2 linked regions of the Robiginitalea biformata HTCC2501 genome follow. The main gene of each other region encodes a partner of the protein of the gene in region 2 in a complex. Links are inferred from orthologs where the notes say so. Each region holds a gene or a part of one and is shown on either strand. Other genes may lie near its edges.

Region 1 (4,772 bases), 1.5 Mb from region 2 along the record:
GACAGGCCGGGCCGCTCTGAAAACCCGAAAACTCAGGTCTTCTGCTTCTTCTTCCGCGCCGCGGGAAACAATACATTGTTCAGGATGAGCCGGTACCCGGGGGAATTCGGGTGCAGCTCCAACTCGGTTTTCGGGTCGCCCACCCGGTGCTGGTAGTCTTCCGGGTCGTGGCCCCCGTAGAAGGTAAAGAAGCCCCTGCCCTTGATTCCGTGGATATAGCGGGCCTCTCCATTCAGCCGGTTCTCGCCGAGCACCAGAACCGTGGGCTTCACCTCAGAACGGGTAAAGGCCGTGGTCTGCCCCATAAACCCTTTCACCAGGGCCGTGTGGTTCTGGCAGAGCATCGTAGGTACCGGGTCCCATTTGGCCGAGAAGTCCATTAGGGAAAAATAGTCGGATTCCCGGGGCACATCTTCCCGTTTGCTGGTCATGTCGATGGAGGAAAATTCGTAGCGGAGCGGGTTGCGCTCCAGGGTAAAATTCGTAAAGGCAAAGGTGTTGGAATAATCCAGTTGCTGCTGGTAATTGGGTTCGGAGGGGTCCCCGTCGAACATGGGTTCGCAGATATCCACTCCCTGGGCTGCCAGGGCGATGTCGAAGCTGTCCGTGGCCGAACACATGGCAAACATAAAGCCGCCTCCGATGACGTAGTTGCGGATCTTCATGGCCACCGCCCCTTTCTCCTCGGAGACCTTCTCATACCCCAGCCGCCGGGCCAGGGCTTCAGCCTGCTGCTTCCCCTCGATATACCAGGGGGCAGCGCGGTACGCCCCGTAGAACTTCCCGTATTGTCCCGTAAAATCCTCGTGGTGCAGGTGGAGCCAGTCGTAGAGCGGGAGTTTGTCTTCCAGGACTTCCTGGTCGTAGACGGTTACATAGGGGATTTCCGCATAGGTGAGCACCATGGTGACCGCATCGTCCCAGGGGGCATTGTCCTTGGGGGAATACACGGCAATCTTCGGAGCTTTCTCCAGGATTACCGCCTCCTGGTTCTGGGAAGGGCTGGCAATCCCGTCGAGCACGGATTGGGCCTGGGCATCGCTGAGCACCTCAAACGAAACCCCTCGGATCCGGCATTCGTTGCGGATGGGCTCCCCATCCGGCAGCAGGAAGGAGCCGCCCCGGTAATTGAGCAGCCATTGCACTTTTTGCTGCTTGCTGAGCACCCAGTAGGTAATCCCGTAGGCCTTCAGGTGGTTCTCCTGGCTCTCCGCGTCCATGGGGATCAGGATCATCGAGCCCCGGGAGGCCAGGCAGGTAAACAGCAGGGCCAGCAACAGAACCGGCCGGGTTATCCGCAACAGCGCAATGTTCTTGAAACGTTTGGGGAGGGAATTAAGGGAAATTCTATTAAAAAGGTACGTCATCGTCTTCCGGGTGTCCGCCCTGGGAAGGATCGTTCATGGAACTGCCAAACGCCTGGTCGGCACTCGGGAATTCTTTGGCCTGGAACGGGTTCTCCCCCTCGGCATTCATCTTGGATTGAAACTCGAATGGAGAATCAAAGTCATCCAAATTATCAAATTTACCCAGTTGCGCAATGAACTTTAACCTAATATTATCGAGGCCGCCATTCCGGTGCTTGGCCACGATAAACTCGGCCTGCCCCTGGGTGGGGGTGCGTTCCTCGTCGTCCCACTCGTCGATCTTGTAGTATTCGGGGCGGTAAATAAACGACACGATATCCGCATCCTGCTCAATGGCCCCGGACTCCCGCAGGTCGGAGAGGATGGGGCGTTTGCTGCCGCCACGCGTTTCCACGGCACGGGACAGCTGCGAGAGGGCAATCACCGGTACGTCCAGTTCCTTGGCCAGCGCCTTGAGGTTCCGCGAAATGGTGGAAATTTCCTGTTCCCGGTTGCCGCCTTTCTGGCTGGCGCCCCCGGTCATCAGCTGGAGGTAGTCGATGACGATCAGGCGGATCTTGTGCTGGGAAGCCAGTCGCCGCGCCTTGGCCCGCAGGTCAAAGATGGACAGCGATGGGGTGTCGTCTATAAATAGCGGCGCCTTCTCCAGGGCCTTCACCTTGACGTTGAGCTGTTCCCATTCGTGTTTTTCGAGCCGGCCCGTCCGAAGTTTTTCGGAGGAGAGCCCGGTTTCCGAAGAGATCAGACGGGTAATCAGCTGAACGGAAGACATCTCCAGGGAGAAAAACGCCACGGGTATATTCGAATTCACGGCGATATTCCGGGCCATGGACAGGGTCAGGGCCGTTTTACCCATACCGGGACGTGCCGCAATAATGATCAGGTCGCTCGGCTGCCACCCTGAGGTGAGCTTGTCCACCTTGTCAAAACCGGACGGGATACCGCTGAGGCCCTCCTTGTTGGAGATTTCCTCGATTTTTTTCTTGGCCTGCATCACCAGGTTCTGGGCCGTCTCGGCCGACCGCTTCAGGTTGCCCTGGGTAACGTCGTACAGACGGGATTCCGCGTTGTCGAGCAGGTCAAAGACATCCGTGGACTCGTCGTAGGCCTCCTCGATGATCTCGTTGGAGATCTTGATCAGCTGGCGCTGGATGTACTTCTGGAGGATAATCCGGGCGTGAAACTCAATGTGGGCCGATGAGGCCACTTTCTGGGTGAGGGTAATCAGGTAAAAATCGCCCCCGGCGAGCTCAAGCCGCTCATCCTGCTTCAATTGGGCCGAAACGGTTAATAAATCTACCGGTTCGGAAGATTCGAAGAGTTTGAAGATGGCCTCGTAGATGTACCGGTGGGCGTCCTTGTAGAAGACATCCGGGTGCAGGATGTCGATCACCTCGTCCACCCCTTTTTTGTCAATCATCATGGCTCCGAGCACAACTTCCTCTAAATCAACTGCTTGTGGCGGTATCTTCCCTTTCTCCAACGGGATGATGGCAGCTTTTCCAATTTTTCGTCCGGCAAGCGGGCTCGATTTTTCCATGAGGATAAAAGTAGGGAATTAACCTTAAGTTAACAGGGCGCTCCGTTTTGGGATATTCACCGCCTGTCCACAATCGGACTGTTAATAAGTTACGGTTTTATGTTGATAACCGAAAATTTCGGGAAAGCGCGCGGACCGGTTTACCGGAAACTGCGGGATGCGACCTGTCAGCCTTTGAAAACTCCCATGGAACTGTATTTCTCCATGCGCGTTTCGACCAGCTCTTTTGGTGATAACTTTTTGAGCTCCTGATAGTGCTTTGCAATCTTGTTGCTCACGATGTCAAAAGCCTTCTCCCGGTTGCTGTGTGCGCCGCCGGCGGGTTCCCGGACAATTTCGTCGATCAGTTTCAGCCGCTTCATATCCGCCGCGGTGAGTTTCAGGGCGTCAGCAGCCTGTTCCTTGTATTCCCAGCTGCGCCAGAGGATGGACGAGCAGGATTCCGGGGAAATTACGGAGTACCAGGTGTTTTCCAGCATGAGCACCCGATCGCCCACGCCGATGCCCAGGGCGCCTCCCGAGGCCCCTTCCCCGATGATCACTACGATGATCGGGACTTTCAGGCGGGTCATCTCCAGGATGTTCCGGGCGATGGCTTCGCCCTGTCCGCGCTCCTCTGCCTCGATGCCCGGGTAGGCCCCGGGGGTATCGATAAAGGAGACCACCGGCAGGCCAAACTTTTCGGCAGACTTCATCAGGCGGAGCGCCTTCCGGTATCCTTCCGGGTTGGCCATCCCGAAATTCCGGTACTGGCGGGTCTTGGTGTTGTACCCCTTCTGCTGGCCGATGAACATAAAGCTCTGGTCCCCGATCTTGCCGAGGCCGCCGATCATCGCCTTGTCGTCCCGCACGGTGCGGTCGCCGTGGAGTTCCAGGAAGGTATCCCCACAAATGGCGCGGACGTAATCCATGGTATACGGGCGGTTGGGATGGCGGGAGAGCTGTACCCGTTGCCAGGGGGACAGGTTTTTGAAGATCTCCTTCCGGGTCTCATCGAGCTTTTTCTCAATCTGCTTGCAGGTTTCGGTGACGTCCACGTCGCTTTCCTCACCGATGATCTGACACTTCTCGAGTTGCTCTTCGAGCTCTTTGATCGGGAGTTCAAAATCCAGGTATTCCATGTAGTGTTCCGTTAGGGGGTTCTCCGGGGCAAAGATAAACGATATTCGCAAAAAAGCACATCCGGCCTGGAGCTTGCGCCATATCAACCTTACCGCTTGGCCTTCTGCAGCATAAAATACCCGAGGACCAGGAAGAATATATTCGGGATCCCCACTGCCAGCAGGGGCGGGAACCCGGATTGCTCGGCCAGCGTCCCGAAAACCTTGTCCATAAAAATATAGATAAAGGCCACCCCGATCCCGAAGGCCAGGTTCACCCCCATCCCGCCGCGCCGCTTGATCGAGGAGACGGCCACCCCGATAATGGTGAGTACAAAGGCGGTGACGGGCAGGGCCCACCGCTTGTATTTGACCATCACGTAGGTATTCACATTCGAGGCTCCTTTGCGCCGCTGGTCGGCGATAAACTGGTTCAGTTCAAAGAGGTTCTTGGTTTCGGCGATATAGGATACCGGGGTGAGGTCGTCTATCTGGAAGGCGAACAGCGTGTCCAGGCGGCGCCGGGTCTCCACGATCTCCGTGTCGCCCCGCAGGTTCCGGCGCGTGTAGCTCGTGAGCCGGTAGAGGCTGTCCTCTTCCAGCCAGCGGATATTTGCCGAAGAAATCTTGTACTCGAGTTCCCCGTCCTCCCCAAAGTGCTCGTAGGTAAAATTGTAGCCGATCTGCCGGGCCGGGTCAAAGCTGCTCACGTAAATGTAGTCGCTCTCCCCAAGCTGGTTGAAGATGTTGCTGGTTACCCGGTCC
Region 2 (4,351 bases):
CTGCTGCGGGAGGCGCAGGAGCGGATAGCTGCCTCGGCCTACCGCATGCCCCGGGATTCGGTGGACGCGCGGTCGCTACTTTCGGCCGCCGAATCGGAACTCGACCAGACTTTTCGGGAAGAGCTGTTCGAAAAGTTGAAAGACGGCTTTAGGAAGGTGCGGACGGCAGTAGCCGACCGGAACAATTAACCCATTGAAATACAAACAATTATTCCGATCCCGTAACGGGGTCCGGGAGGAGTCTATTCATCAATCATCAAATCAAAAAGAAATGAACACATTAGTACGCCTGTTAATCCCGATGTTGATCCTCGCAAGTACACAACTCGCCCTGGGTCAAGAACCTTATGAAAATCGCGTCGAATCCCTCAAAGAGATGCGGGAGCAGGTCTCCCTTCAGGAGAAGGAGGCGTTGAAACAGGAAATCCTGCGCATTGAGGAGCGCCTGATTGACGGGGAGATTACGGAGGCGGAGGCAGCACAGCTCAAAGAAGCCGCCGCTGAAAAACGCGCCCTGAATATCGCGGACCGGCTCAACATGATCGACCGGGAGATTGCCCTGCTGGAGCGGAACGAAGGTGAAGTGCTCGGCACCCGGAAGAACCGTGATGATGCCGGGGAGGTGGTGGGCTTCAACATCCGGTTTAACGACGAGGATGTGTTTAGCTGGCGCGAACGGAACCGGCCGGTAAAATATGACCGCCGCACGTATTCCGACCTGGTGGTGGCCGTGGGCTTTAACAACGCCATGGCTTCCGGCCGGAGCCTGGAGGAGGCCCCCTATAAACTCGCCGGCAGCCGGTTTTTTGAGATTGGCTGGTCCTGGCGGACCCGGGTTTTCAACAACAGTAATTTTTTGCGGTTCCATTACGGGGTATCCCTGCAATTCAATGGCTTAAAACCGGAGGGCAACCAGTATTTCGTAGCCGAGGACGGGCAAACCAACCTGCAGGAATTTGAGTACGAGCTGGACAAATCCAAATTCCGGATGGACAATCTGGTGGTGCCCGTGTACCTGGAATTCGGGCCTTCGCGCTACAAGGAGTACGAGGACCATTTCCGGTATTCCCTGGAGAACCAGTTCCGCATCGGGCTGGGCGGGTACGGCGGCTTCAACCTGGGGGCGCGCCAGAAACTCAAGTACACCCGGGACGGGGAACGCGTAAAAGACAAACTGAAAAGGGGCTACAATACCTCCGACCTGGTCTATGGCCTGGCCGGGTACATCGGCGTGGAAGGGGTGCTGCTCTATGCCAAGTACGACCTGAACCCCATATTTGAAAACGCGGCGGTGGACGAGCACAACCTGTCCATGGGCCTGCGATTTGACCTTTGAGCCGTTGTTCCGGATTCCCGATAACGGTAGGGGCGCTTTCGGGCGCCCCTTATTTTTTCCAGTACGACCCGGGATATAATACCTTTTTCCGGACCATACGATTTCGTACATTTACCTTTGCCAAAAACGGGAAGAATTGATTGCCAGGACGACTATTGACAAGGTTTTTGACGCCGCCCGCGTGGAAGAGGTCATCGGGGATTTTGTGCAGTTAAAAAAGTCCGGCTCCAACTTCAAGGGGCTGAGCCCGTTCACGGACGAACGGACGCCGAGCTTTATGGTCTCCCCGGTGAAACAGATCTGGAAGGATTTCAGCAGCGGCAAGGGGGGCAATGTGGTGGCGTTTCTAATGGAACACGAGCATTTCACCTACCCGGAGGCCATCAAATACCTGGCCCGCAAATATCAGATTGAAGTAGAGGAAACCCAGCGGACGGACGAGGAGAAGGAGCAGGCGAGTGAACGGGAAAGCATGTTGCTGGTCAGCGAGTTTGCCCGGGATTTTTTCCAGGAGTGCCTTTGGGAGAGCGAGAGCGGGAAGGCCATCGGGCTGACGTATTTTAAAGAGCGCGGGTTTTCCGAAGATACTATCCGCGAATTCGGCTTGGGGTACAACCCGGACCAGTGGTCTGCCTTTACCGATGCGGCCCTGGAAAAGGGCTATCAACTGGAATTCCTGGAGAAAACGGGCCTGACCATAGTGAAACCCGCCGCCGACCCCGCCCAGCCACCGAGGAAATTCGACCGCTTCAAGGGGCGGGTACTCTTCCCCATCCAGTCCATGAGCGGACGGGTTCTCGGATTCGGGGGCCGGACCCTGAGTTCCGAGAAGAAAGTCGCCAAGTACCTGAATTCGCCCGAAAGCGAGATTTATCACAAGAGCAAGGTGCTCTACGGCATCTACCACGCCAAGAAGGCAATAGCCCGCGAGGATGTCTGTTACCTGGTGGAAGGGTATACGGATGTCATCCAGTTGTACCAGAGCGGCATTGAAAACGTGGTCGCCTCCAGCGGTACGGCGCTGACCCCGGAACAAATCCGCCTGATCCGACGCCTGACGGTGAACGTGGTGGTCCTTTTTGACGGGGATGCAGCCGGGCTGCGGGCATCCCTCCGGGGGATCGACCTGATCCTGGAAGAGGGGCTGAACGTCCGGGTATGCACGTTCCCGGCAGGGGAGGACCCGGACAGTTTTGCACGGTCTCATTCCCGGGATGCCATCGAGGCCTACCTCAAGGAGAATTCCCGGGATTTTATACAGTTTAAAACGGCCCTGCTAACCGAAGAAGCCGCCAACGACCCGATCCGGCGCGCAGAGACCATCCGGGATATCGTCAGCAGCATCGCCCGGATCCCCGATCGCATCAAACGGGAGGTTTACGTACAGGAGTGCGCCTCCCTGATGGGGATATCCGAAGAAGTCCTCTTTAACACGCTGGCACAGATGACCCGCAAGGCCCAGCGGGAAGAGGCGCGCAAGCCCGAACCGGGACCCATGGAAGTGGTCCGGCAGGATCCCGCTGCCGCCAAGGTAGACCCCCAGTACGAGCTGGAGCGTAAAATTATCGAAGTACTGCTGCTCTACGGCAGGGAGTCCGAGGAATTCGAGGATCTCGTCCTGAAGGAGAACGACGAAGGGGAGTTGGTATTGGAACCTGAGCGTAGCGAAGTACGCGTTTTTGAGAAAATTTTTCTGGACCTTCAGGAGGATGAAATTGAACTCAGCGACGCCCGATTCCGGAGCCTCTACTACAAACTCATCGAGAAGCTGAATTCCGAACCGGATTTCAGCGTGCACCGGTTAACCGAAGAGGCGGATGCGGAATTTGCCGGGGAATTATCGGCCATCCTCATGGACGAGGAGAAGTACGAGCTGCACCATTGGGAACGCAAGGATATCTACCCGAAACAAAAGCAGGACAGCCTGGGGCAACTCGTAAGCGAAACCATCCTCTCCCTGAGGTGTTACCTGATCAAAAAGCGCATCGAGGCGCTGAGGGGGCAGACCGAATCCCGTCCCGGGGAGACGAATGCCGAGGTGCTGGAGGAGATTATCAATTACCTGCAACTCAACAAACTCCTCAACAAAAAGCTCAACCGGGTATTATCCTGAAAGCGATACCCCGGCAAGCTGAGGGACGTGCCGCGTATCCCCCGCGTCCCGGGCAACGAAAATAAAAAAGCCCGGGGATCCGGGCTTTTTTATCCAGTATTCGCCTCGCTGCAATCAGTATAATTCCAGGGCTTTGGCTTGTTGAAGCAAATCGACCATATTGTCGACATTCAGCTTTTTCATCAGGCGGGCCTTGTAGGTACTGACGGTTTTTTCGTTCAGGTTCAGGCCAAGGGCCACTTCCTTGTTTCGTTTGCCGCTCGCCAGCATTTTAAGGACTTCCACCTCGCGGGTAGACAGCTTGCGGAAAAAGCGGCGGGGTTTCTGGGTGCCTTCGTCAAAGGCCAGCCGCTGGGCGAGTTCATTGGTGATGAACATGCCCCCGTCACTTACCTTATGCACGGCATCGGCCAGGTAGGAGAGTTCGGCGCTTTTTGAAAGGTAGCCGCGCGCGCCGGCACGGATGGTGCTCAGGGCATAGACGTCCTCGGACTGGCCACTGTAAATCAGCACCTGGACTTCCGGGTATTCATCTTTCATTTTGCGCAGGGTGGCAATTCCGTTGATTTCCGGAATATCCATCTCGAGGATCAGTACGTCGGGGGTCGCTTTTGAAAGCATCTGGAAAAGCGCCGTGGTGGTTCCAACGTCTCCGAGAACCTGAATATCGCCATCATTTTCCAGAACTTGTTTGATGCCAAGACGGACAACCGGGTGATTATCCGCAATTAGTACATTGATCATTTTGGTTTGTTTATCGATTTCAAGGCTCGGCACGTCCCTAAAAACTGACATGCAATGTAAGGCTTAAATCCGTTATTACCTCAACAAAATTGTCAAAAAATTCCCGATTGGTTAGGAAATCTCCCTCAATTCTCGAGATAATGCATCGAATTGGGGCT

Evidence for each region.
Region 1: the proteins of dnaG (region 2) and dnaB are in contact, whole or in part, in a crystal structure (PDB 2R6A), measured with the Geobacillus stearothermophilus proteins. The link is inferred for Robiginitalea biformata HTCC2501 from one-to-one orthologs. Residues at the interface, in WP_049624496.1 of Geobacillus stearothermophilus: Lys456, Leu457, Leu458, Pro459, Ala460, Asn463, Ala464, Leu467, Leu535, Leu536, Ile537, Ala538, Gln544, Glu545, Asp548, Tyr549, His552; in WP_033016901.1 of Geobacillus stearothermophilus: Ser13, Glu15, Ala16, Gln18, Glu91, Leu92, Asp94, Ala95, Val96, Pro97, Thr98, Ala99, Ala100, Asn101, Tyr104, Tyr105, Ile108.

The regions. Positions count from the first base shown.
Region 1 is NC_013222.1:1,957,341-1,962,112, reverse strand. The notes cover bases 630-3,565. They hold dnaB (replicative DNA helicase), read right to left. Parts: upstream 2,908-3,565; coding sequence 1,351-2,907; downstream 630-1,350. Other genes in these bases: RB2501_RS08830 (acetyl-CoA carboxylase carboxyltransferase subunit alpha), read right to left, coding at 3,075-3,565; RB2501_RS08840 (asparagine synthetase B), read right to left, coding at 630-1,235. In the rest of the region: more of RB2501_RS08840, read right to left, coding at 33-629; more of RB2501_RS08830, read right to left, coding at 3,566-4,028; RB2501_RS08825 (LptF/LptG family permease), read right to left, coding at 4,118-4,772. UniProt on the Escherichia coli protein: The main replicative DNA helicase, it participates in initiation and elongation during chromosome replication. Travels ahead of the DNA replisome, separating dsDNA into templates for DNA synthesis.
Region 2 is NC_013222.1:3,455,507-3,459,857, reverse strand. What follows is about bases 969-3,960. They hold dnaG (DNA primase), read left to right. Parts: upstream 969-1,472; coding sequence 1,473-3,449; downstream 3,450-3,960. Other genes in these bases: RB2501_RS15320 (response regulator), read right to left, coding at 3,564-3,960; RB2501_RS15330 (porin family protein), read left to right, coding at 969-1,336. Also shown: RB2501_RS15335 (hypothetical protein), read left to right, coding at 1-189; more of RB2501_RS15330, read left to right, coding at 272-968; more of RB2501_RS15320, read right to left, coding at 3,961-4,193. UniProt on the Escherichia coli protein: RNA polymerase that catalyzes the synthesis of short RNA molecules used as primers for DNA polymerase during DNA replication.